2 regions of the Nicoliella sp. ESL1120 genome follow, and region 2 is predicted to be linked to the other one. Evidence: predicted binding sites of a transcription regulator. Region 2 holds the regulator's gene; the other holds the start of a gene.
What was found. Region 2 encodes NrdR, which represses ribonucleotide reductase genes. Its sites were predicted from a motif close to ACACNATATATNGTGT; they were not measured.
Positions count from the first base shown of each region.

Region 1 (12,066 bases), 330 kb from region 2:
TAACGTTTAGTTCATCTGGACCAGTGCCATCCAAGGGAGATAAAACCCCACCTAAGACGTGATAAAGGCCATTATAATCCTTCATCTGCTCCATCGTCATGATATCCTTAGGTTGTTCAACTACTAAAATTTTGGTTTGATCACGATTTGGATCTTGACAAATTTCACATGGATCTTCATCGGTTAAGTTCCCACAAATCGAACAATAAGTTAGTTTATCCTTTGTTTCAGTAAGTGCTTCCGCAAAATTAGCAATGTCATCTTTGTTCATGTTAACAGTAAAATAGGCTAATCTAACGGCAGTCTTTTGTCCAATTCCTGGCAGATGCATATAACTAGCAATTAGTTTTGCAATTGGCTCTGGATATTGCATTTAAATTCCTTCTTTATTTTACATTCCTGGCATACCCTTAGTGTATTTACCAAGGGTACTTTGAGTTGCGTCATCAATTTTACCAAGCGCATCGTTTACAGCAGTTAATACCATGTCTGACAGCATGTCTGGATCTTCAGGATCGATTACTTCTGGTTTAATTTGCATGTCGGTCATCTTGCGATCACCAGTAAATGTAACTTTGACCATTTCATCAGGAGCAGAGCCAATAAATTCTTGCTTGTTCAATTCTTCTTGTTCTGCACCCATTTGCTTTTGCATTTTTTTAACTTGCTTCAGCATTTTGTTCATGTTCATTCCATTCATCATATTATCTACCATCCTTTAATTAATCATCTTTAATATCTAAAATATCACTACCAAATGTTTTGATCGCTTTTTCAACAACGTCAGCATTCGAATCCGACTCAGTTGCGACTTGCGATTCTGAATTCGAACTTGATTGCTGAACGGTGGCAGCAACTTGCGAATCTTGATGTGCTAAATCATCAACACCGTCATCAGCACTTGATGAATTTAACGAATCATTAGCAGGCTTTAAATCATCCTTTACTGCAGCACTTTTGGGAGCTGCAGAACTAGGGTTAGAATTTTCATTAGGCATTACCCCACTACGAGTGTAATAGTCATGCCTAACTTTAGGCCACTGGTTCTCTGACACATATGCCAAGTTAGGAGTATACCCAATAAATTGATTAAAGCCTTTACCAATTATATCATCTAATTCGCGGTCATTAACTGCCCGTTGGTAAAAGAAATCATAACCAAATGATACCACAACTCCACTACTGCTGGCAGCTACTGGGGTAGCAATACTAAGTAAAGATTTATAAATAATCGGCATCTTTTGGACTAACTCAGTCCAAGCGCTGCGCACGCGGACTAAGTCCTCCTTAGTGGCTGAATCTAAAATAGGATAAATTTTACTCAAGTTCACCTTAATTGTTTTTTGATTCACATCTATTTTATTATTCTGTTGATTGTTAGTCGAGGCAGCATTTACAGGTTGTGAATTCTGATTATTTTGCGATTGCTGCATTTGTTGTTGCTTAAGTTGATTGATCTGTTGTTTTAAGTCATTGATCTGAACAGACAAATTTTGAATTAGATGTTGGTCATTTTCATTGTGTTCGACAGAACTAGACGCATTATTTTGACTTAACGTTGCAATTTTAACCGTTAGCACCTCTAAATAAACATCTGGGTGCATTGTATACCGCATTTGTTGTTGGATATCATTCAAATTTTCAATAATTTGATAAATAATATTCGAATCTACCCGCTCAGCTAATTGTTTGAACTGGTCATTAACGATCCCTAACTCCTGTTCTAATAGCATTTCAGGAGCTTGTTTATAAAGAAGGATGTTTTGATAATAACTAATCAAGTCTTCAATAAATTGCCCAGCATCTTTGCCCTCATCCATAATTTTACGAACAGAAACTAGCGCAGCTTTCACATCTTGATTAAAAACATCACTTACGTACTGAAATAGTAAAGACGTAGTAACACTGCCAGTAACTTGCAGCGCATTATCATAGGTAACAACATCATCTCCATATGACATCGTTTGATCTAAAATGCTCAGGGCATCCCGCATTCCACCCTCAGCTGCCTTCGCAATTACCTTCAAAGCACGATCGTCATATTTTACTGATTTTTGATTCAGTATATATTCCATTCGTTCTAAGATATCCTTAGGTTGAATCCGTTTAAAATCAAAACGCTGGGTCCGAGAAATAATCGTAGCTGGCAGCTTATGGGGCTCCGTCGTCGCTAGTATAAAAATAACGTTAGCAGGAGGTTCTTCTAATGTCTTTAACAAGGCATTAAAGGCCCCCGTAGAAAGCATGTGCACTTCATCGATAATATAAACTTTGTATGTTGCTTCAGTTGGCGCATACTTGGCCTTATCACGGATGTCTCGAATTTCATCAACCCCATTATTAGAAGCGGCATCGATTTCAATTACATCATTTAAGGTCCCATTCGTAATGGATTTACAAATTTTACATTCATTACAAGGTTCACCATCCTTTACGTTCGGACAATTAACAGCCTTTGCAAAAATCTTGGCAGCAGATGTTTTACCAGTTCCACGGGGCCCAGAGAATAGGTAAGCATGACTAATTTGATTCGTAATAATGGTATTCTTTAACGTTTCAGTAATAACGTGTTGGCCAACTAAATCGGCAAAACGTTGGGGCCGCCAAACTCGGTACAGCGCTTGATAACTCATCTACTTTTCCTCCTAATAATGATAACGATAACGAAACAACTATTAACAATTATAAATGGAATTAAACACGATTTCTAATCAAACCATGTTAAAATAAAAAATCTCTTAGCCTAAACAGACTAAGAGGGCGTTATTCTATGTACGAGAAGCACAGAACGTAGGAAACTTAGTGCTGCTTCCTTCCGGATCTGACACGGTTCGTTAGCACATCCTTGCTTCAAGGCCTAACGGCAAATATTATCTTAACTTATTTTACTATGATTGTCCAGAACGACGAGCCATTTTTTTACGCTTCCGAGCTGCCTTAAAAAATGATTTCATTATCGTTTTAGAATCATTAGCTAATATCCCACCGTTAACGTTGACTTGATGATTAAATCGCTGATCGTTCAAAACTTGGTATAGGCTATCAACCACCCCACCCTTAGCATTACGGGAACCATAATAAAGATTTTTAATGCGCGCATTTAAAATCGCCCCCGCACACATTAAACAGGGTTCAACGGTTACATATAGATCACAATCTTCTAAGCGCCAACTATTCAAAGTACTACAGGCCTCTTGAATCGCAAAAATCTCAGCATGACCAGTGGCATCCTCGGCTAATTCACGGAGATTATGGCCAGTCCCGATTACCCTGCCATTATGAACGACTACTGCTCCAATTGGCACTTCATGAATGTAATAGGCCACTCGAGCCTCAGTTAGCGCCATTTGCATAAAAGATTCAATTTGTTGATTGTTCATTCGATCCCCCGCTATTGCTTGCGACTTTCTAAAATGTAATAGCCCTTATCACGCTTTAAAACCTTACAATTGCCAAACGTGTTGGTCATTAATCGCTTAGCGGATGGTGCTCCTTGCTTTTTTTGCAACACAACGGTAAGGCGTCCTCCGATTACTAAGTGCTCCAATGCGCCAGTAATCATATCATCAACAACTTTTTTACCAGCTCGCACTGGTGGGTTCGTAATTACAGCTGCAAATTGTTCTGGAACCGATTCATAACCATCAGAATTTTTAACGATCACGTTTTGGACCTGGTTTTGCTTAGCATTTACTTCAGCCAATGCTAACGCCCGATTGTTAACATCAACTAAGGTAAATTGACGATGTGGGTACTTTTTAGCCAAGGACAAACCAATTGGACCATATCCACAACCTAAATCTAAGATGTCTCCATCGGGCAGGGCATTAATTTCAACGTTGTCAATTAAAACCCGTGATCCATAATCAACAGTCTTTTTCGAAAAAACACCGTTATCGGTAGTGAAAGTAAATCGATTCCCTAATAATTCAAAATTCCATGTCTGTTCTTCGTGTTTAACATCAGGATTTGGTGTATAATAATATTCAGTCATTTCTACCATCCGTTTCTATAAGGTTAATAATATTTATCGAATTTAATACTAAAAAAGTAATTTTAAAATTGTTTCACACATTATCATAATACCACATCTAGTGTTACACGAATTTAGAGACACTACTTGTGGTATTTTTACATTGAAATTATTTATTAAGAGTGTAAAATTAAAACATGTCGATATCAATTGAGGTTCACCTCAATTGATTCGAATTAAAATGAAAATTTACTGGAGGTCGCGCTTATGACACAAGTTACCCTATTCTCAAAAAACAACTGTATGCAATGCAAAATGACAAAACGTTTTCTAGAAGAACACTCAATCGACTTCAATGAAATCAACATCAATGAACAACCAGAATACATTGAAACATTAAAATCAGAAGGATTTATGGCAATGCCAGTTGTTAAAGCTGACGGCATTAAGGCATTTAGCGGTTTTAGACCTGATCAACTAAATAAGTTATCAGTGTTAGCCTAAGCTTAAATAATTCTACTACAATGGCGATGTCTGTAAAGACCTCGCCACTTTTATTTTAGCAAATTTTGAAGGAGAGCGTGGAGAAATAATGGGACTATCGAATCTAAAGGACGTTACTTATTACGACTTAAACAATGAAATCAACATCCCAGTTGATGGTCAAATTCAACTGGACAAGGACAAAGAAGCACTAGCAGCCTTTTTAAAGGAAAACGTCCAACCAAATACTAAGCAATTTGAATCATTAAAAGCAAAATACCAATACCTAGTTGATAATGACTATTTAGAAAAGGAATTCATAAGCAAGTACAACTTTAGCTTCATTGAAAAGCTATATGATTACTTAAAGGCACAAAATTTCCATTTCAAAACATTCATGGCCGCATATAAATTCTATGCCCAATATGCTTTAAAAACTAACGATAATGAATACTACCTAGAAAACTTCATTGATCGTGCAGCCGTAAACGCCCTTTACTTTGCTGATGGTAACGAAGAATTGGCAATGAGTTTAGCAAATGAAATCATTAACCAACGTTACCAACCAGCTACCCCTAGTTTCTTAAATGCCGGGCGGAAGCGTCGTGGTGAACTGGTATCTTGTTTCTTAATTCAAACAACTGATGATATGAATACAATTGGTAGAACCATTAATTCCGCCCTTCAATTATCCAGAATTGGTGGCGGGGTTGGAATCAACCTTTCGAACTTAAGAGCCGCTGGCGATCCAATCAAGCACATTGAAGGAGCCGCAAGTGGGGTCGTTCCAGTAATGAAATTGCTAGAAGATAGTTTCTCATACTCCAACCAATTAGGCCAACGCCAAGGAGCCGGGGTGGTTTATCTCAGTCTTTTCCATCCTGACATTATTTCCTTCCTATCCGCTAAAAAAGAAAACGCTGATGAAAAAATTCGGGTCAAGACCCTGTCATTAGGGGTAACCGTTCCTGATAAGTTCTATGAACTAGTGAGAGCTGATGCTGATATGTACCTATTCAGTCCTTACGATGTTGAACGGATTTATGGCGAACCCTTCTCATACGTTGATATTTCAAAAGAATATGACAACATGGTCAACAATCCGGAAATCAAAAAGACTAAGATCAAGGCGCGGGAGCTAGAAACTGAGATCAGTAAGCTTCAACAAGAATCAGGCTATCCTTACATCATCAATATCGATACTGCTAATCGTGCAAACCCAATCGATGGTAAGATCGTGATGAGTAACCTTTGTTCCGAAATCATGCAGGTCCAAACTCCATCCACTGTTAACAATAAACAAGAATACGTTAAGTTAGGGACTGATATTTCATGTAACCTAGGGTCCACAAATATGGTCAATATGATGGCCAGTCCTGACTTTGGCAAGTCGATTGAAGCAATGGTCCGAGCACTTACATTTGTTACCGATCATTCAGACATTGATGTCGTTCCATCAATTCAACATGGTAATAAATTAGCCCATACCATTGGTTTAGGTGCAATGGGGCTTCACAGCTTTCTCGCTAAAAATCAAATTGAATACGGTGCTCCTGAATCCATTGAATTCACTGGCGTATACTTTATGCTATTGAACTACTGGACACTAAAGATTTCTAACCAAATCGCACGGGAACGAAATACCACTTTCCATAATTTCGAAAAGAGCAAGTACGCAGATGGGACTTACTTTGATAAATACGTTGAGAAGGATTGGGGACCACAATCAGAACGGGTCAAGGAACTATTCAAGGGCATTTTCGTTCCGACCACTGAAGATTGGAACGAATTAAAGCAAGCCGTTATGAAGGATGGCCTTTACCACCAAAATCGATTAGCAGTCGCACCGAACGGATCGATTTCATACATCAATGATACTACTGCTAGTTTACATCCGATCATTAGCCGAATCGAAGAACGGTACGAATCAAAGATCGGTAAAATCTATTACCCTGCTCCATACCTTTCAAATGATACGATCAAGTACTACAAGTCTGCTTACGATATCGATATGCGCAAGGTCATCGACGTTTACGCAGCTGCTCAAGAACACATTGATCAAAGCATGAGTTTGACGCTATTCATGCGTTCCACCATTCCAGAAGGCCTCTACGAATGGAAGAATGGTCGGACTGATAAGATGTCGACTCGTGATCTAAACATCCTGAGAAACTACGCTTACTATAAGGGAATTAAGTCATTATACTACGTGAGAACATTTACAGATGACCAACAAGAAGTTGGGGCTAGTCAATGTGAAAGCTGTGTAATTTAAGATTATCTAATAAGTAGTTGTATAAATGATAATTATTAGTTATAGTTATTAGATATGTTTAATATTCGAACAGAAAGCTTATTTTATAGGATGGGAGAATCTCATGGAAAATTATAAAGCAATTAACTGGAACGCAATCAATGATGAAATTGACAAGGCGACCTGGGAAAAGTTAACCGAACAATTTTGGTTAGACACTCGGGTACCATTGTCAAACGATCTTCATGATTGGCGGAGCCTTGATGATGACCATAAATGGGTCGTGGGGCACGTTTTTGGCGGATTGACATTATTAGATACTTTGCAATCTCAAGATGGGATGGCAGCTTTAAAACAAGATGTTAGAACCCCTCATGAAACTGCAGTATTAAATAACATTCAATTTATGGAATCAGTGCATGCCAAAAGCTATTCATCAATTTTTTCAACGTTAAATACGAATGAAGAAATTAAAGAAATTTTTGATTGGAGCGACAGTGAAGAGTTCTTACAAAATAAAACTAAGAAGATCTACACGCTCTATCATGACGACAGCCATCCACTAAAGAAAAAGGTTTCCAGTGTTTTCCTTGAAACATTCTTATTCTATTCTGGCTTCTTTACCCCATTATGGTACCTCGGTAATAATAAGTTACCAAACGTAGCTGAAATCATTAAGTTAATTTTACGTGACGAATCGGTCCACGGAACTTATATTGGTTATAAATTCCAATTAGCTTTTAATCAACTTCCAGATAGTGAAAAAGAATCGATTAAAAGTTGGATGTATGACTTTCTTTATGAATTATATTCTAATGAAGAAAAGTACGTTCACGTGCTTTACGATCAAGTTGGCTGGTCTGACGAAGTCCTAACTTTTACCAGATATAATGCTAATAAAGCATTGATGAACCTAGGTCAAGATCCACTCTTCCCTGATACTGCAGATGATGTTAATCCAATCGTTATGAACGGAATTTCAACCTCTACTGCTAACCACGACTTCTTTTCACAAGTTGGAAATGGGTATCGACTAGGCCAAGTTGAGGCAATGAATAACGATGACTATGATATCGGTCGTCCTAAAAAATAATCAATCCACGCAAAAAGTGCCCCCTAGAATTATCTAGGGAGCACTTTTTTGGTTACTTCGATGAAAATAACTGTGCAATTAATTTAAACGGTCCTCGTTGATGCTGTTCCCCGCCAATCCGTTCGTTCACAATCATCAAAATTTGCAGCATTGTAAATATCAATGAACTCTTTCTGCGATAAACGATGTAACGAGGGACCCAGACATTAACGTATTTCTCCTTATATGATCTTAATCCTTGGAAACTATAAAACGATTGACCATAACGATAAACTAAGTTAGCAAGCTTTTCATCAATAAAACTAAACCGTGAACGACCAACATTTGATAATGGTGCCATTCCTAAGTTAAAGTATTGGTACTTATTTTCCAATGAATATTGGAATAAATTAATGAAAATGCCATCCATGATTCCAGATGGAGCATCTTCACTTGAACGCATCAAATCAATTGAAGTGATGTCATGTTCACCAGTTGGCATAATATTGGCAAACGCAACTACCTTGCCATCTTGGTTCTTCATGATCGCAATTGGTGCCTGATTCAAATAATAAGGGTCAAAATAGCCTAGCGAAAAGCCCTTTTCAGAATTACCGTTTAACCACTGGTCAGAAATATCCTTCAATTCATTCATAAATTGATCATCAAACGGTGGCTGAACAATTGAAAATACATACCCATCACGTTCAAACTTATGCATCAATGCTCGTTCACCCCGATGTTTTTTACCAACTAAGGTGAACTTGCTTAATTCGACCATTCCTTCTTCACCAGCCTTGGTAAAATCAAAGCCCTTTTCATGAAGGATCATGGTGAATTTTTCTCCAACTTCATAGAATACTAATGATAAACCAATTTTATCAGCATCGATCATAAATTGATCGATTGCTGCTGAAACCCGTTCTTGATTTCCAACTGGTTCTCCCATAATAACTAATTTATTTGCCTTTCGCTTAAACATAAAGAAGACTTGATCTTCATCATCTTCGGTATAGAAATAGATCTGCTTGTCGCGAACAAACGCTAAGTGACTCACTTCATTGCCACCAAATTGTTCAATTACTTTGCGAACTCGATCGGCATTAAAGGGTTGGTCTAACCATTTAGATTCCTTAGATGAGAAGTAGCGATAAATAATTACTAAAATTAGCGAAGCAGCTAATAATCCTAGAAAACCGGATAACCAAACCTGCTGGGATGGGAATAGATAGGAATTTTGTTGATGGAAAAAGCCCTTAAATGGTCCATGCTTAAAGTTATGGTGAAAACGGTTATAAATACCTAACAACGTGTAAGCTGTAAATGTAAATGCAAAAATAACCGTATCCATAATTCGTTGACCCCAGGAATAAGATAGTCGGGAACGATATAGTGAACCCTTGGATGCCCATAATAACAATATCAATATGATCGATAAAATGGTCATATTAGCAGGAAAACTCTCTTTCCACAAGGTATTACCAATCGCAACTATTAAAACGACTACCGTAGGCCAAAAGGCCCGATTGACTCTTGAACCGTATCCGCGCGCTAATCCAATGAGAATAAACGCTACGATAATTGTCGACAATTGATTCAAGAAGTAGAACGTATAAGGCTCGAACGATAGATAAAAGCTATTTACCAAGACCACGTTCGGTAAGGTAATCGAAAGTAACAACATAATTCCAGAAAAATAAAGGAAAAATGTCATTAAAAGCTGCGATGTCCTTTGAAAAATGGTCTTTGGAATATCATCTAAAAATTCATTAATCCGTTTCCCGTAATCATGAATGAACAGAATTAATGCAATCACAAACGGAATAACATAGTAAAAGATTCGGTAGAGTGCCAGCCAAACTAGTGTTTGTGGTTTATCAAGTCCGATCATAATCAATCCAGTCGTAATGGTTACATCGAATCCGCCCAATCCACCGGGCGTCATTCCAATTACCCCCATTAGGTTGGCGATAATGAATAACGGAAATACTGAGACTAAATTAACTTCAACGTGCATTAAAGCACCAATAATTAAGAACAGTGCAGCACAGCTTCCCCATTCTAAACAAGAACCCATGATCAAAGTTAATTCTCTTTTAATGGTTAAATCCTTGAAAAAATCTGAATTATTCAGACGGGTAATAATGAAAATAATGGGGAAATAAAGCGCTCCCGCAAAAAGAAATGGCCAATAATTAGCTAATACGCCATCCATATCGAAGCCAAAGATCATTATTAACGAAACCCAACAGAAAGTGGAAAGTCCCGCCAATAAAAACAATGCAATTTTAGAAATCGCATATAAAATTTCCTTAGGCTTAGCATTTTCATTGTAAAAATTAGCTCGTAGACTTGCCCCAATCAGTCCACCCAAACCCAAGATATTGGTAAACGCATTGGTAATCCATCCGGTTTTAACAATATAAAGGGGCTTAAATTTACCAGGTAAAAATTTCACAATTGTAAAATCATATACTAGCATTGGTAAAACCGCAATAATCCCCAATACAAACATGATTAATAGCGATGTTGGCGATTGACTTTCAAAACTAGCCTTAACCTGTTGACCATTCACTTCAGAAATAATTTTTGAAAATTCTCGAATTGAAAAAATTAAAACTGAAAAAATGAATAAAATTCGAATAACCTTAAGGTGCCTAGCAAAAAATTCCCTAGTATTTTGATATAAAGATTTCAACGGAAGTGCCCTCCATCTCTAAACTTAGTTCCAATAAACAAAAAAGCGCATGGCATCTAAATGCCACACGCTTTAAGCTTAATACTAAAATTACTTAAGGGTAACAGTAGCACCAGCAGCTTCAAGTTGTTCCTTGAGCTTGTTAGCTTCTTCTTCAGAAACGCCTTCCTTAACAACGGCAGGAGCACCGTCAACCATGTCCTTAGCGTCCTTCAAACCAGCACCAGTGATTTCACGAACTGCCTTGATAACCTTGATCTTAGCACTACCAGCTGAAGTTAATTCAACGTCGAATGAATCCTTAGCGCCACCATCGGCACCAGCAGCACCAGCAGCTGCAACAGGAGCAGCAGCTGAAACACCGAATTCATCTTCGATTGACTTAACTAAGTCGTTTAAGTCAGAGATTGAAGCATCTTTAAGTTGAGCAATAATATTATCTTTATCAAAAGCCATTTTATTTTCCTCCATTTTGGATAAATTTTAATTTTTAAGCGGCACTATCGTCGTCTTTACTTTCAGCAATTGCCTTAACACCGTAAGCAACGTTCCGAATAGGAGCTTGCAATACGTTAGCAAGAGTAGCAAGTAATTCGTCACGACTTGGTAATGAAGCGAATTCATTAATTTCATCTAATGAAGCAACCTTCTTTTCAATCATACCACCCTTGATAACAAGAGCGTCATTATTGTCAGCAAAGTTCTTCAAGATCTTAGCGGGAGCAATTGGGTCTTCGTTAGAGAAGGCAACTGCAGTAGGTCCCTTAAAGATATCCTTTAATTCTTCATAACCAGCCTTTTCAGCAGCACGACTGATAACGTTGTTTTTAATAACGTTAAATGAAACGTCAGCATCACGTAATTGCTTACGTAAGTCAGTAACGTCAGCAACATCTAATCCACGGTAGTTAACTACGATCGCAGAGTTAGCATCTTGCAATTTCTTTGTAAATTCTGCTACTAATTCTTCCTTAGCAGCTAAAACATCTTTACGCATCCATTTTCACCTCCCAAATTTGTTTGGGATTTAAATAAAAAAATCCCCACGCCTACCCAGACATAGAGAGAATTGAATTCCTCGGCAGGATATTTAAGGCGAACGCCACCTGAGTCTTAGGTAGATTGATATAACAGAGTAACTATACCACAAGGGATCGTTACAGTCAATATGAGGATTTTTTATTTCGATCCTAGTTTAATAACTTAGAATGATTCAACGTCAACCTTAACTCCAGGGCCAAAAGTTGAAGCGATTGAAATATTCTTAATGTAAGTCCCACGTACTGAAGCAGGGCGGTTCTTAGCAATAATGTTTTCAATTTCTTTTAAGTTACCAACTAATTTGTCAGCATCGAATGATACCTTACCAACTAAAACAGCAACGTTTCCGTCACGGTCAGTACGGTAAGTAACTTGACCTGCTTTGGCATCATTAACAGCCTTAGCAACGTCCATAGTAACAGTACCAGTCTTAGGGTTTGGCATTAAACCTTTAGGTCCAAGTACCCGACCAAGACGACCAACTTGTGCCATCATGTCAGGAGTAGCGATTGCAACATCAAAGTCCAACCAACCGTCTTGAATCT
Region 1 covers NZ_CP196383.1:1,521,226-1,533,291, forward strand. The annotation lists gene recR (recombination mediator RecR) at 1-373, opposite strand, end outside; gene ACSYTE_RS06615 (YbaB/EbfC family nucleoid-associated protein) at 392-703, opposite strand; gene dnaX (DNA polymerase III subunit gamma/tau) at 723-2,633, opposite strand; RNA gene ffs (signal recognition particle sRNA small type) at 2,771-2,857, opposite strand; gene tadA (tRNA adenosine(34) deaminase TadA) at 2,889-3,380, opposite strand; gene ACSYTE_RS06635 (class I SAM-dependent methyltransferase) at 3,392-3,994, opposite strand; gene ACSYTE_RS06640 (redoxin NrdH) at 4,241-4,477, shown strand; gene nrdE (class 1b ribonucleoside-diphosphate reductase subunit alpha) at 4,566-6,731, shown strand; gene nrdF (class 1b ribonucleoside-diphosphate reductase subunit beta) at 6,835-7,803, shown strand; gene mprF (bifunctional lysylphosphatidylglycerol flippase/synthetase MprF) at 7,856-10,480, opposite strand; gene rplL (50S ribosomal protein L7/L12) at 10,571-10,936, opposite strand; gene rplJ (50S ribosomal protein L10) at 10,971-11,477, opposite strand; ribosomal protein L10 leader region at 11,506-11,616, opposite strand; gene rplA (50S ribosomal protein L1) at 11,684-12,066, opposite strand, start outside.
Region 1: ACSYTE_RS06640 (redoxin NrdH) is a predicted target of NrdR. The motif match lies at 4,083-4,098, and genes of this name have one in related genera.

Region 2 (12,066 bases):
TGCTAATATAAAAGAGTGCCAGAATAGGTAGGGGGAAATAAAGTTGGATAAGAATACAATTTACCATTTTGTTGGGATTAAAGGAACTGGGATGAGTGCGATGGCTTTGATCTTACATGATCAGGGTTATCAAGTTCAGGGTTCTGATATTGACCAATATACTTTTACGCAACGGGGATTGGAACAAGCAGGGATCGATATTTTACCATTTGATCCTGATAATATTCATGAAGGACTCACCATCGTTGCTGGAAATGCATTTAAAGATGATCATCCAGAAATTGCGAAGGCCCGTGAAATGGGTTTAAGGATTTATCGCTATCATGAACTACTTGGTGAAATGATCAATGGCTATACTAGCATTGGAATCGCTGGTGCCCATGGTAAGACCAGTACAACTGGTTTATTAGCCCATGTTTTGAGTGGGATTTCTGCTACTGATTACCTAATTGGTGACGGTAGTGGGAAGGGTGTGCCAGATGCTAGATTCTTTGTTTATGAAGCTGATGAATATCGTCGTCATTTCCTAGCCACTAGCCCAGATTACGCAATTATGACTAACATTGATTTTGATCATCCCGATTACTATACTGGAATCGATGATGTATTCGATGCTTTTCAAACTTTTGCTAATCAGGTTAAGAAGGGAATCTTTATTTGGGGTGATGACCAAAACCTACGGAAATTAACTGCTAACGTGCCGATTTACTCTTATGGGACTAATAAGGATGATGATTTTAGAGCCGTAAATATTAAACGGACAACTGAGGGATCAACTTTTGATGTCATTCATAATGACAAGGAACTAGGTAACTTTAAGATTCCACTGTTTGGTGAACATAACATCTTGAACTCACTTGCAGTCATTGCGGTTTCATACTTTGAAGATGTTAATTTGGCTGAAATTAGAAACGAGCTTTTAACTTTCAAGGGGGTTAAAAGACGGTTTGCACAGCGCAAGGTCTCAGACATGGTCATTATTGATGATTATGCGCACCACCCATCGGAAATCAATGCCACTTTGGATGCTGCTAGACAAGAATACCCTAATAAAGAAATTGTTGCGGTTTTCCAACCCCACACTTTTAGTCGGACGATTGCCTATTTAGATGACTTTGCTAAGAGCTTGAATAAGGCGGATAAAGTCTACGTTACTAAAATCTATGGTTCACCACGTGAAAAAACGGGGAATGTTTCGAGTCAAGATTTAGTTAATAAAATCACTAAGGACGGTGGATTGATTCAAGCTGAAAACCTATCACCACTGCTCGACTATAAAAATGCCGTAATCATCTTTATGGGGGCTGGTGATATTCAAAAGTATGAAAAAATTTATGAAAATTTGTTAAATGATTTACGGCCAAACGTAAATTAATGGTTAAAATGATTTATGATTACCAATTAGTTTGGTATAATTGTCTAAATAGTTTATATAGATGTAATTTATAGAAAAGAGGGATTTCCTTGAATAATTTTGATCAACCAACAGATAGAAGAGCTGTTAACAACGCCGTCGGGGTCAATTCATTTTTTGCCCGCGTTTACGGTTGGATGGGTTCTTCGATTTTAATTTCAGCATTGGTTGCATTCTTAGTAGTTAAAAATGGAATTTCGATGTCTGGTGGTGCCGCACTAGTACTAATGTTAGTTTGGGCGTTTATCCCATTCTTCATTCAACACGCAGCGATGCGTAATGCCGGGTTAGGCTTGGCGTTATTGTTTATTTATTCGGCAATGACCGGGTTCGTATTCTCGAACATCTTGATGGTCTACACGAGTACATCGATCGTAGCAGCATTCGTTTCGAGTGCGAGCTTATTCATTACGATGAGTGTGTATGGATTTATCACGAAGAAGAGTTTAGCTAAGATGGGCACGATCTTGACGGCGGCATTGATCGCCATCATCGTGGCGATGTTGATTAACATGTTCTTACACATCGGGATGTTATCACTTATCATCTCAATCGTTTCAGTGGTGATCTTTACCGGATTGACTGCTTACGATACGCAAATGCTAAAGCAATTCTATAACCAAAATGGTGATAGTAGCTCCGCTACTGGAATTGCTATTGGTGGAGCATTGATGCTTTACTTGAATTTCATTAACTTGTTCTTGAGCTTATTACAAATCTTTGGAGCAGGCGGTAATAACCGTAGCTAATCATTACTAAAAAAGAAGGGACTTTCGATGATAATATCGAAGGTCTCTTTTTTAAATCGCTTTGAATTGTTATATAATGTTAAAAGGAATAATTCGAAAATAACGACTAAGGAGATTATACATGGCTGATAAGAGACTACTATTAATTGATGGTAATAGCATCGCATTTAAAGCTTTTTATGCCCTCTATCAATATGACGATCGATTTACTAATCATGATGGCTTACATACCAGCGCCATCTACGGATTTAACACAATGTTAGACAATATGTTAGATGTTGTTAAGCCCACTGCTGCATTGGCTGCATTTGATGCTGGTAAAACTACTTTTAGGACTAAGTTGTTCCATGAATACAAAGGTGGTCGTAAAAAAACACCAGTAGAATTGATAGAACAGTTCCCATATATTGAAGAGCTTTTGCATGCTCGCGGAATTAAAAGTTACAAGTTACCAGACTATGAAGCAGACGATATTATCGGGACGCTCGCTAAACAGGCCGAAGCTGATGGCTATGAAGTGACCATCGTTACTGGGGATCGCGATCTCACCCAGCTATGTTCTGATAAAACTACTGTTAGTATTTCTAAGACTGGTGTTAGTCAAACTCAACATTACACTGCGGATTACGTGAAAGAAACGATGGGGATTACACCAGCTCAAATCATTGATTTAAAAGGCTTACAGGGTGATAATTCCGATAATTATCCTGGCGTTAATAAGGTGGGACCCAAGACAGCTGATAAATTAATTAAGCAGTACGGTTCGATCGAAAACTTATATGCGCATATTGATGAAATTACCGCTAAAAAGTTAAAGGAGCACTTGATTGAAGATCATGACCAGGCGTTATTATCTAAGCAATTGGCTACTATTGACCGTAATGCACCGATTAAAATTGGCGTATCTGATTTGGCTTATTTAGGAGATCAATCAGCTGAATTAACTGCTTTTTATCAAAAAATGGATTTCAGAAAATTCTTAAGTGAAATGGATAGTCAACCTGATCCTGATGTTAAATTTACGGTCCTAGATGAAAATAATATTAATGAATTATCGGACTTAGGCTCAGAATTGACTTTTTACCTAGCCATGGATGGTGATAATTATCACACCGCACCGTTTGTAGGGTTTGTAATTGGTACGAGTGCTGGTTGGTACGTATCGAGGAATGTGGAATTATTAAAGCAATCCCCGCTAGCGGATTTATTGGCTGATTCTGCCATTAAGATTGATGTTTTTGATGCTAAGCGGGCCTATGTAGGATTACATCGGCTTGGCGTTGAGCTTAATCATGTTGATTTTGATATGCTATTGGTTTCTTATCTTTTGAATACTAATGATAATCGGAATGATTTAAGTAGGGTTGCTAGTGAACATGGTTACTACAATGTTCAAAGTGATGAAACCGTCTATGGGAAGGGTGCTAAACGCACCATTCCAGCAGATGATGACGTTTTATTTGGCCACTTGGCAGCCAAGGCAAATGCGATTTCAGAATTAAAGACGAAAATGTTTCAAGAACTAGCCGATCACGATCAAACGAAACTCTACGAGCAAATTGAACTGCCAATTGCATTCGTTTTGGCACGGATGGAAATTAATGGAATCGCAGTCGACCAAGATCAATTGAGCGCAATGGGCAGTAAGCTATCTGAGCGGATTGCCGAATTTGAACAGGCCATCTATAATGAAGCTGGCGTAGAATTTAATATTGGCTCACCCAAACAACTCGGCACCATTTTATTTGAGAAATTAAAATTACCAGTTATTAAGCGAACTAAGACGGGTTATTCCACCTCAGTGGACGTTTTAGAAAAGTTAGCTCCTGATGCGCCAATCGTTGATGATATTTTAAAATATCGTCAATTAGCGAAACTATCATCGACTTATGTTGATGGGCTCCTAAAAGTGGTTTCACCCGCAGATAATAAGGTCCATACGCGTTATTTGCAGACTTTAACACAAACGGGAAGACTGTCTTCAGTTGATCCGAACTTACAAAATATTCCGATTCGGACTGATGAAGGCCGCCAGATTAGACGCGCGTTCGTCCCTAGCCATCCCGATTGGCAGATCTTTACTTCTGATTACTCACAAATTGAATTAAGGGTCTTGGCATCGATCAGTGGTGATACCAATATGCAAGACGAATTTTTGCACAATGATGATATTCACGCTTCAACTGCTCGGCGGATTTTTGGATTGACTTCTAACGATGAAGTGACCCCTAATTTAAGAAGACAGGCTAAGGCCGTTAACTTTGGGATTGTTTATGGAATCAGTGACTACGGATTAGCTCGTAATACAGGGATTAGCCGTGCTGATGCTAAACAGTTCATTGAGAAGTACTTTGCTGAATATCCAAACGTTCACAAATATATGCAAGATTCAGTTGAACAGGCCCATGAAAAGGGGTATGTTGAAACGCTGACCAACCGTAGGCGCTATTTGCCAGATATTAATTCTCGTAATTTCAACCTTCGTTCATTTGCTGAAAGAACGGCGATGAACTCACCAATTCAGGGAAGTGCCGCTGATATTATTAAGATTGCGATGATTAATATGGAAAAAGCAATTAGTGGGATGCAAGCAAAGATGTTATTACAAATCCATGATGAATTAGTTTTTGAGGCCCCAGCGGAAGAAATTCCCGTTCTCGAAAAGCTGGTTCCTAAGGTAATGGATTACGCAGTTAAGTTACATGTACCGCTAAAGGTAGCTAGTCACTTTGGCGCTACTTGGTACGATGCAAGTAAATAAAGAGAGGTTAAAAAATGCCAGAATTACCAGAAGTTGAAACCGTCCGTAAGGGACTGACCGAATTAGTTAAGGGTGCTCACATCAAAAGTGTTGATGTAATTTACCCTAAGATGCTAAACGTAGAACCGAAAACATTTATCGACTGCCTAGCTGATAGTACAATTACTAAGATTGACAGACGGGGGAAGTACCTATTATTTAGGTTGGACAATGGGCATACCGTTGTTTCACATTTACGAATGGAAGGTAAGTACGACGTTGAAAAAGACGGCACTAAGCCTAGTAAGCATACCCATATTATTATGCATTTGGCCGATGGTCGGGAATTAAGATATAACGACAGTCGGAAATTTGGTCGGATGTATTTAATTAAAAATGGTGACGAAAAGACCCTTTCAGGATTAGGAACGATTGGTCCCGAACCAACCGAATCAGATTTAACGTTTGATTACATGAAACGGATCATGAATAAAAGTCGTGGGAAAATCAAGCCATTTTTATTGAACCAAGACCATATTTCTGGATTAGGTAATATTTATACTGATGAGGTCCTTTGGATGAGTAAAATTCATCCAGAACAACAGACTAATTTGATTTCAGATGAACAGATCAGCGAATTACGGAAGAATATTATTAAAGAAATTGCCCTGGCAATTAAGGGTCATGGAACGACCGTTCATTCTTATTCGAATGCCTTTGGTGAAGCAGGCCAGTTCCAAAGTCAATTGCATGTGTACGGCAAAAAGGGCCAACCTTGTGAACGTTGTGGAACCCCGATTGAAAAAATCAAAGTTGCTCAACGGGGGACTAGCTTTTGTCCCAATTGTCAACGAATCGTAAGTGCTAATGACTAAGTTATTAGGCTTAACTGGTAGCATTGGGACTGGTAAATCCACCGTTAGTAGGGAATTGTCAGCCCATGGCGTTCCAATTATCGATGCGGATGCAATTGCCCACACCCTCCAGTTAAGGGGGACCGATTGTTATAATGAGCTTGTAGAAAAATTTGGCAATGAGATTGCGGGCGAATATTCCATCGATCGAAAACGCTTGGGGGAAATCGTTTTTGCAGACCCTGCCAAACTGTTGTTATTGAATCGGACGATGGATATATACATTCGTGGGATGATTTTAGATCAAATTCATGATTATAGCCTAAAACAAATTGACTTGGTGGTCTTAGATGCACCTTTGTTATATGAATTAGGGTATGCAAATTATGTTGATTTGGTAGTGATGGTTACATGTGATCCAACAATTCAAGTTTCGCGACTTAAAATGCGTAATCACATTAGCACCACACAAGCAGTTCGTTTAATTGGTAAGCAGTGGCCGCAATCAATTAAGCAAAATTTAGCAGATGTGGTCATTAATAACTCAGGTTCGATTAGTCAAACTAGCCAACAAGTGTTAAAATTACTGGATAAATTACGATAAAACGATGAGGTGATTAAGATGAAATGTCCCCATTGTCATAAAAATAGTTCAAAGGTAGTTGATTCCAGACCTACCAATGATGGGACTGTAATTAGAAGACGCCGTGAATGTGAAAAATGTGGATATCGCTATACCACTTTTGAACGAATTGAGTCGGCACCACTATTAGTGATTAAGCATAATGGGAATCGCGAGGAATTTAGTCGTGATAAGATGTTACGCGGGATTATTCGCTCTGCCGAGAAAAGACCCGTTTCAATGGATAAAATGACTAAAATCGTTGATGAAGTTGAAGCTAAGGTTAGATCGATCGGCGAAACAGAGGTTTCCAGCCAACTAATTGGTGAGTATGTGATGAAGGCTTTATCAGATGTTGATGAAATTGCGTATATTCGTTTTGCAAGTGTTTATCGGCAGTTTAAGGATATGACGGTATTTTATAATGAAATGAAAGAAGTCATGAACCGTGATCATGATAAAGAATCAAAGGATAATGATAAATAATGGCTAATCAATTAACACAAAATGATCCTCAGGCAGGCTTTATTGTTGTTAAAAATGAACGATTATCTGATTTAGCGAGTGAATCCATTGATTTGTTGTATCAACCAATAATTGGCTGCAATGCGACTGCATTGATTCGCTTGTTTTGGAGATATAGTAATGAACAAAAGGTTGATTATAGACAACGCTCTCACTATGACTTATTTTCGTTTCTTCAATTTGATTTTAGGGAGTTTACGGAATGTCGCATCAAATTAGAAGGGGCGGGACTTTTGAAAACGTTCGTGCAGCCAACGGATGCTAAACCGATAATGTTATATCAACTAGTGCCCCCACTAACGAATCGCCAGTTTTTTAATGACGATTTATTAAGCTTGGCACTATTGGAAAACATTGGTGAAAAGATGTATCACGAGCTTGCCGACCGCCTTTTGATCAAGCCCTTTCCAATGGAACATGCGTCAGAAATTACTCAAGATTTCTTGGATTCATTTCAGATCGATGCTGATCAACTCACCAATCAACCGAATACGATTGGTAATTTAAAGCAAGAATACGATTTGAATGATACCCAGAAACCAACCCCTAATTCACAGCCTCAATTAGCGGCTAGTGATGATTTTGATTTTCAATTGGTCTTAGACAGTGTTGCAAAGTCGTATGTGCGGATTGATCAGGTGAAAAAGAACTATAATTTAATCTTGAATGAACACCGTTTGTATGGCATTGACGAGCTCGCATTGGCTAGGTTGATCATTCAGTCGACTAACATTAAGAACAATGTTTTTGATCCTGAAAAATTAAAGATTTTGGTCAATCGGATGTATCAAAAAGCGCCAGTAAAACAATCGGTGCCACCTAATCAAAATGCTAATAATGATGCTGAAACTCAAAATGATGATTTTAGTGATCAGGAAAAATTACTATTAAAAAATGTAAGTCAATTTCCACCTCTTCAATTTTTACAGAATTTAAAACATCAACTTGGTGGGTTTCCCTCCAGTTCTGAAAATAAAATGATTGAAGAAATGTTGAACCGTAACGTAATGAACACGAGCGTAATCAATATGTTGGTTTACCACATTTTAGTGGATATGAACAAAACCCAGCTTTATCAAGATAGCTTTGAACGAATCGCAAACGAGTGGGTTCAAAAATATCATGTTAAAACGACGCGGGATGCAATGCTTGCCATTAAGGATTACAATCGTAAAAAAGAGGCTAGCAGTAATAATGGTAGCCGTAATTTTCAGGGAAATGGTGGCTATCGCAGAAAGCAACCAATGGTCAAAAAGCCGGTCCCATATTGGCTAAGAAAGGACTATCAACCCGATGTAAAGCCAATCAGTGAGGAAAGCCTAAAGAAGGGCAAGGAAATGCTTAGAAAATTCCGTGAAGATAATTAGGGGGTGTAAATATTAAAAAGTTGGAAGAAGAATTACAGAACGTGTTGAAAAATCATACTGGCAATGAAAGTAGTTACCGTGATTTAATGAATCAAGCTTGCTCTGATCCTGATGTTAAAAAGTTTATTAATGAACATCATATTAGTAACGATGCGGTTCGCCATTCTGCCTCCCGCATTTATGAATACGTTCAACAAAAGAATAAGCTATCACGCGGTGGGGAAATGATCCCTGGATATCAACCACAATTGACATTTGATGGGAAGTTGATCGATATTACCTACTCACCGACCCTAGCGACGATTGAAAAACAAAAGACGAAGGCAATGAAGGATCGGGTTAAGTCGATTGCAATGCCAAAGCAAACTCGTGATGCTAGTTTTGACAGTTATCTAATGAGCAGTGACGCACGGGTGCACCTCCTAGAAGTTGCAATGGATTTTATCCATCGTTTATCTGATCATCCTGATCAATTTGTTAAGGGGCTGTATCTTTGGGGAACGTTTGGGGTTGGTAAGACATATACCCTCGGAGCAATCGCAAATGAGCTTGCTAAAAAAGGCTTATCTTCGACTTTGATTAACTTTCCTAGTTTCACGGTTGAATTAAAAAATTCAATTCAATTTAATACGACTGGTGCTAAAATTGATTCAGTCAAGAAGGCCCCAATTTTAATGATTGATGATATTGGAGCCGACGTGCTTTCTGAATGGATTCGAGATGAAGTATTGGGAGTTATTTTAGAGTATCGAATGCAAAATGAGTTGCCGACACTATTTAGCTCAAATTATTCGATGAATGCCCTAGAAGAAGATCATTTACCCTACGATAAACGGAATCAAGAAGATAAGGTCCGTTCTGGAAGAATTATGCAAAGAATTCGTTTTCTAGCGAATGAGTACCAGATGGATGGTAAAAATATGCGTTTGCAGTAAGCTAGGTGTTTTACTTGACATTATTGCTAAATAATAGTTTAATGATAATTGAAAAATCTTTACTAGCTAAAAGTGTTTGAAGACATGATTTGCGAATCCAAATTTATTAGGGAAGAGGGGCATTTGCTGAAAGTCCTTCTAATTTGGTCGGAAGTTACCACTTCATTTGACTGCCTATTGGAAATAATAGGTCGTTTGGTTAACGTTAGATACTAAATTAAGTGTTCATAGGCTTATTTACTATGGATAATTGGGTGGAACCGCGCTTATTACGACGTCCCATGTGTGCTCATTGAAGTACGCATGGGACGTTTTTTAGTCTAGTAAAGATAATAATATTAAAGGGGATCATAAATATGGCTCAACTTTCATTTGAATTTCCAGACGGCAGCGTAAAAGAATTTGACGCTGGCGTTACGACAGAAGATATCGCAAAGTCAATTTCAATCAGTTTGGCTAAAAAGTCAGTTGCTGGTAAGGTTGATGGACAATCATTTGGTTTGAAAACACCACTTCAAAAGGGTGGTAAGATTGAAATTGTTACTAAGGACGATGCAGAAGGCTTGACTGTTTTACGGCGGACTGCTGCACAATTATTAAAGGCCGTATTAGCAGACTCATTCGCAGACATTCGCTTCGGGGAAAGTACTTCTGATGAAGATGGCTTCTTTGTTGATACTGATAAGAACGATCGTCAAGTCAGTGCTGATGAATTAGATGGTTTAGCTGATAAGATCAACCAATTAGTTAAGGATGATGTACAATTAGAACGCAAGGAATTATCACTTGAAGATGCTTTAAAGCAAGTTGATGGTGATCCTTACCAAGCTGTTTTAGTTCGTAAGTTAGCTAAGGATGATAAGGTGGTCTTCTATCAAATCGGCGATTACTTGAGCTTAGGCGAAGGGGTCGTATTACCAGATGCTAAACCACTTAAGTTCTTCAAGCTCCTTTCAGTTGCTGGTGCTTATTGGGAAGGTAAGTCATCTAACCCAATGTTACAAAGAATCTACGCAACTGCATTCTTTAAGAAGGATGATTTAGAAGCAGACTTAAAGCAACGCCAAGAAGCAAAGGAACGTGACCACCGAGTAATCGGTAACCAATTGGACCTCTTCTTCGTTGACCCTAAAGTGGGTGCTGGGCTTGCTTATTGGATGCCAAATGGTGCTACGGTCCGTCGGGTCATCGAACGCTACATTATCGACAAGGAAGTAAACAACGGCTACCAACACGTTGTTACGCCAGTATTGATGAATCTAGACGTTTACAAGACTTCAGGACACTGGGCACACTATCGTGAAGACATGTTCCCACCAATGGACATGGGTGATGGTGAACAACTAGAATTACGGCCAATGAACTGTCCTAGCCACATCCAAATTTACAACCACCATATCCGTTCATACCGTGATCTACCAATGCGGGTGGCTGAATTAGGGATGATGCACAGATTTGAAAAATCAGGAGCGTTAAGTGGTTTACAACGGGTTCGTGAAATGACGTTAAATGATGGTCACACGTTCGTTGCACCAGACCAAATCCAAGAAGAATTCAAGAAGATCTTGCACTTAATGATGGACGTTTACAACGACTTCGACATTAAGGAATACCACTTCAGATTAAGTTACCGCGATCCTAAGAATACTGAAAAGTACTTTGATGATGATGAAATGTGGAACAAGTCCCAATCAATGCTTAAGGGTGCCATGGATGAACTTGGCTTAGACTACGTTGAAGCTGAAGGGGAAGCTGCATTCTATGGTCCAAAACTTGATGTTCAAACTTACACTGCATTGGGTAATGAAGAAACACTTTCCACGATCCAATTAGACTTCATGTTACCAGAACGTTTCGATCTTCATTACGTTGGAGAAGATGGTAAGGAACACCGTCCAGTTATGATCCACCGTGGATTAGTATCAACGATGGAAAGATTCGTGGCTTACTTGATCGAACAATACAAGGGTGCATTCCCAACTTGGCTAGCACCAAAGCAAGTTAAGATTATCCCAGTTAGTGAAGAAAAACATGGTGACTACGCTCGCAAGGTTAACGAAAAACTTCGCAAGGAAGGAATTCGTTCCGAAGTTGACGAACGGGCTGAAAAGATGGGCTACTTGATTCGTGATGCCCAAACCCATAAGATTCCATACACGATCGTGGTTGGTGACGAAGAAGTGAAGAACGAAAACGTTTCCGTTCGTCGTTACGGACATGAAGAAAGTAATACAGAATCATTTGCTGATTTTGAATCACAAATTAAAAATGATATCAATAACTATTCTCGAGAAGATTAATTCATTCTTGACGGATTAGTTAGAAACTGTTATATTATTAGTAACGATAAAAAGCAGAAGCATCCCGCTTCTCGCCTGAGTGATAATTGTCGCTGGGCAAATGTACGGTAAAAAATCTGAATTTGATTCGGATTAAAAAGCGGGTGCCTTAGTGCGCCCGCTTTTTCTGCTTTTTAAATTATTTGGAGGTGGATTACCATAGCAAACGATATGATGGTCAATGAAGGAATTCGGTCTCGCGATGTCCGTTTAATTGACGCTCAAGGCGAACAACTCGGTGTGAAGACTAAGGCTGAAGCATTGAAGTTAGCAGAGGATGCTAATTTAGATCTTGTTTTAGTTGCACCTAAAGCAAAGCCACCAGTTGCAAAGATTCTCGATTACGGTAAGTACCGTTTCGAACAACAAAAAAAGGCTCGCAAGTCTCGTCAAAGTCAAAAGACAATCAGCGTCAAAGAAATTCGTTTAAGTCCAACCATCGACACGAATGACTTTAATACGAAGTTAAAGCGTGTTCAAACATTCTTAAGCAAGGGTGCTAAAGTGCGAGTTTCAATTCG
Region 2 covers NZ_CP196383.1:1,195,868-1,207,933, reverse strand. The annotation lists gene murC (UDP-N-acetylmuramate--L-alanine ligase) at 44-1,375, shown strand; gene ACSYTE_RS05135 (Bax inhibitor-1/YccA family protein) at 1,465-2,163, shown strand; gene polA (DNA polymerase I) at 2,285-4,924, shown strand; gene mutM (bifunctional DNA-formamidopyrimidine glycosylase/DNA-(apurinic or apyrimidinic site) lyase) at 4,939-5,778, shown strand; gene coaE (dephospho-CoA kinase) at 5,771-6,361, shown strand; gene nrdR (transcriptional regulator NrdR) at 6,380-6,865, shown strand; gene ACSYTE_RS05110 (DnaD domain protein) at 6,865-8,271, shown strand; gene dnaI (primosomal protein DnaI) at 8,292-9,206, shown strand; gene thrS (threonine--tRNA ligase) at 9,563-11,506, shown strand; ribosomal protein L20 leader region at 11,552-11,681, shown strand; gene infC (translation initiation factor IF-3) at 11,717-12,066, shown strand, end outside.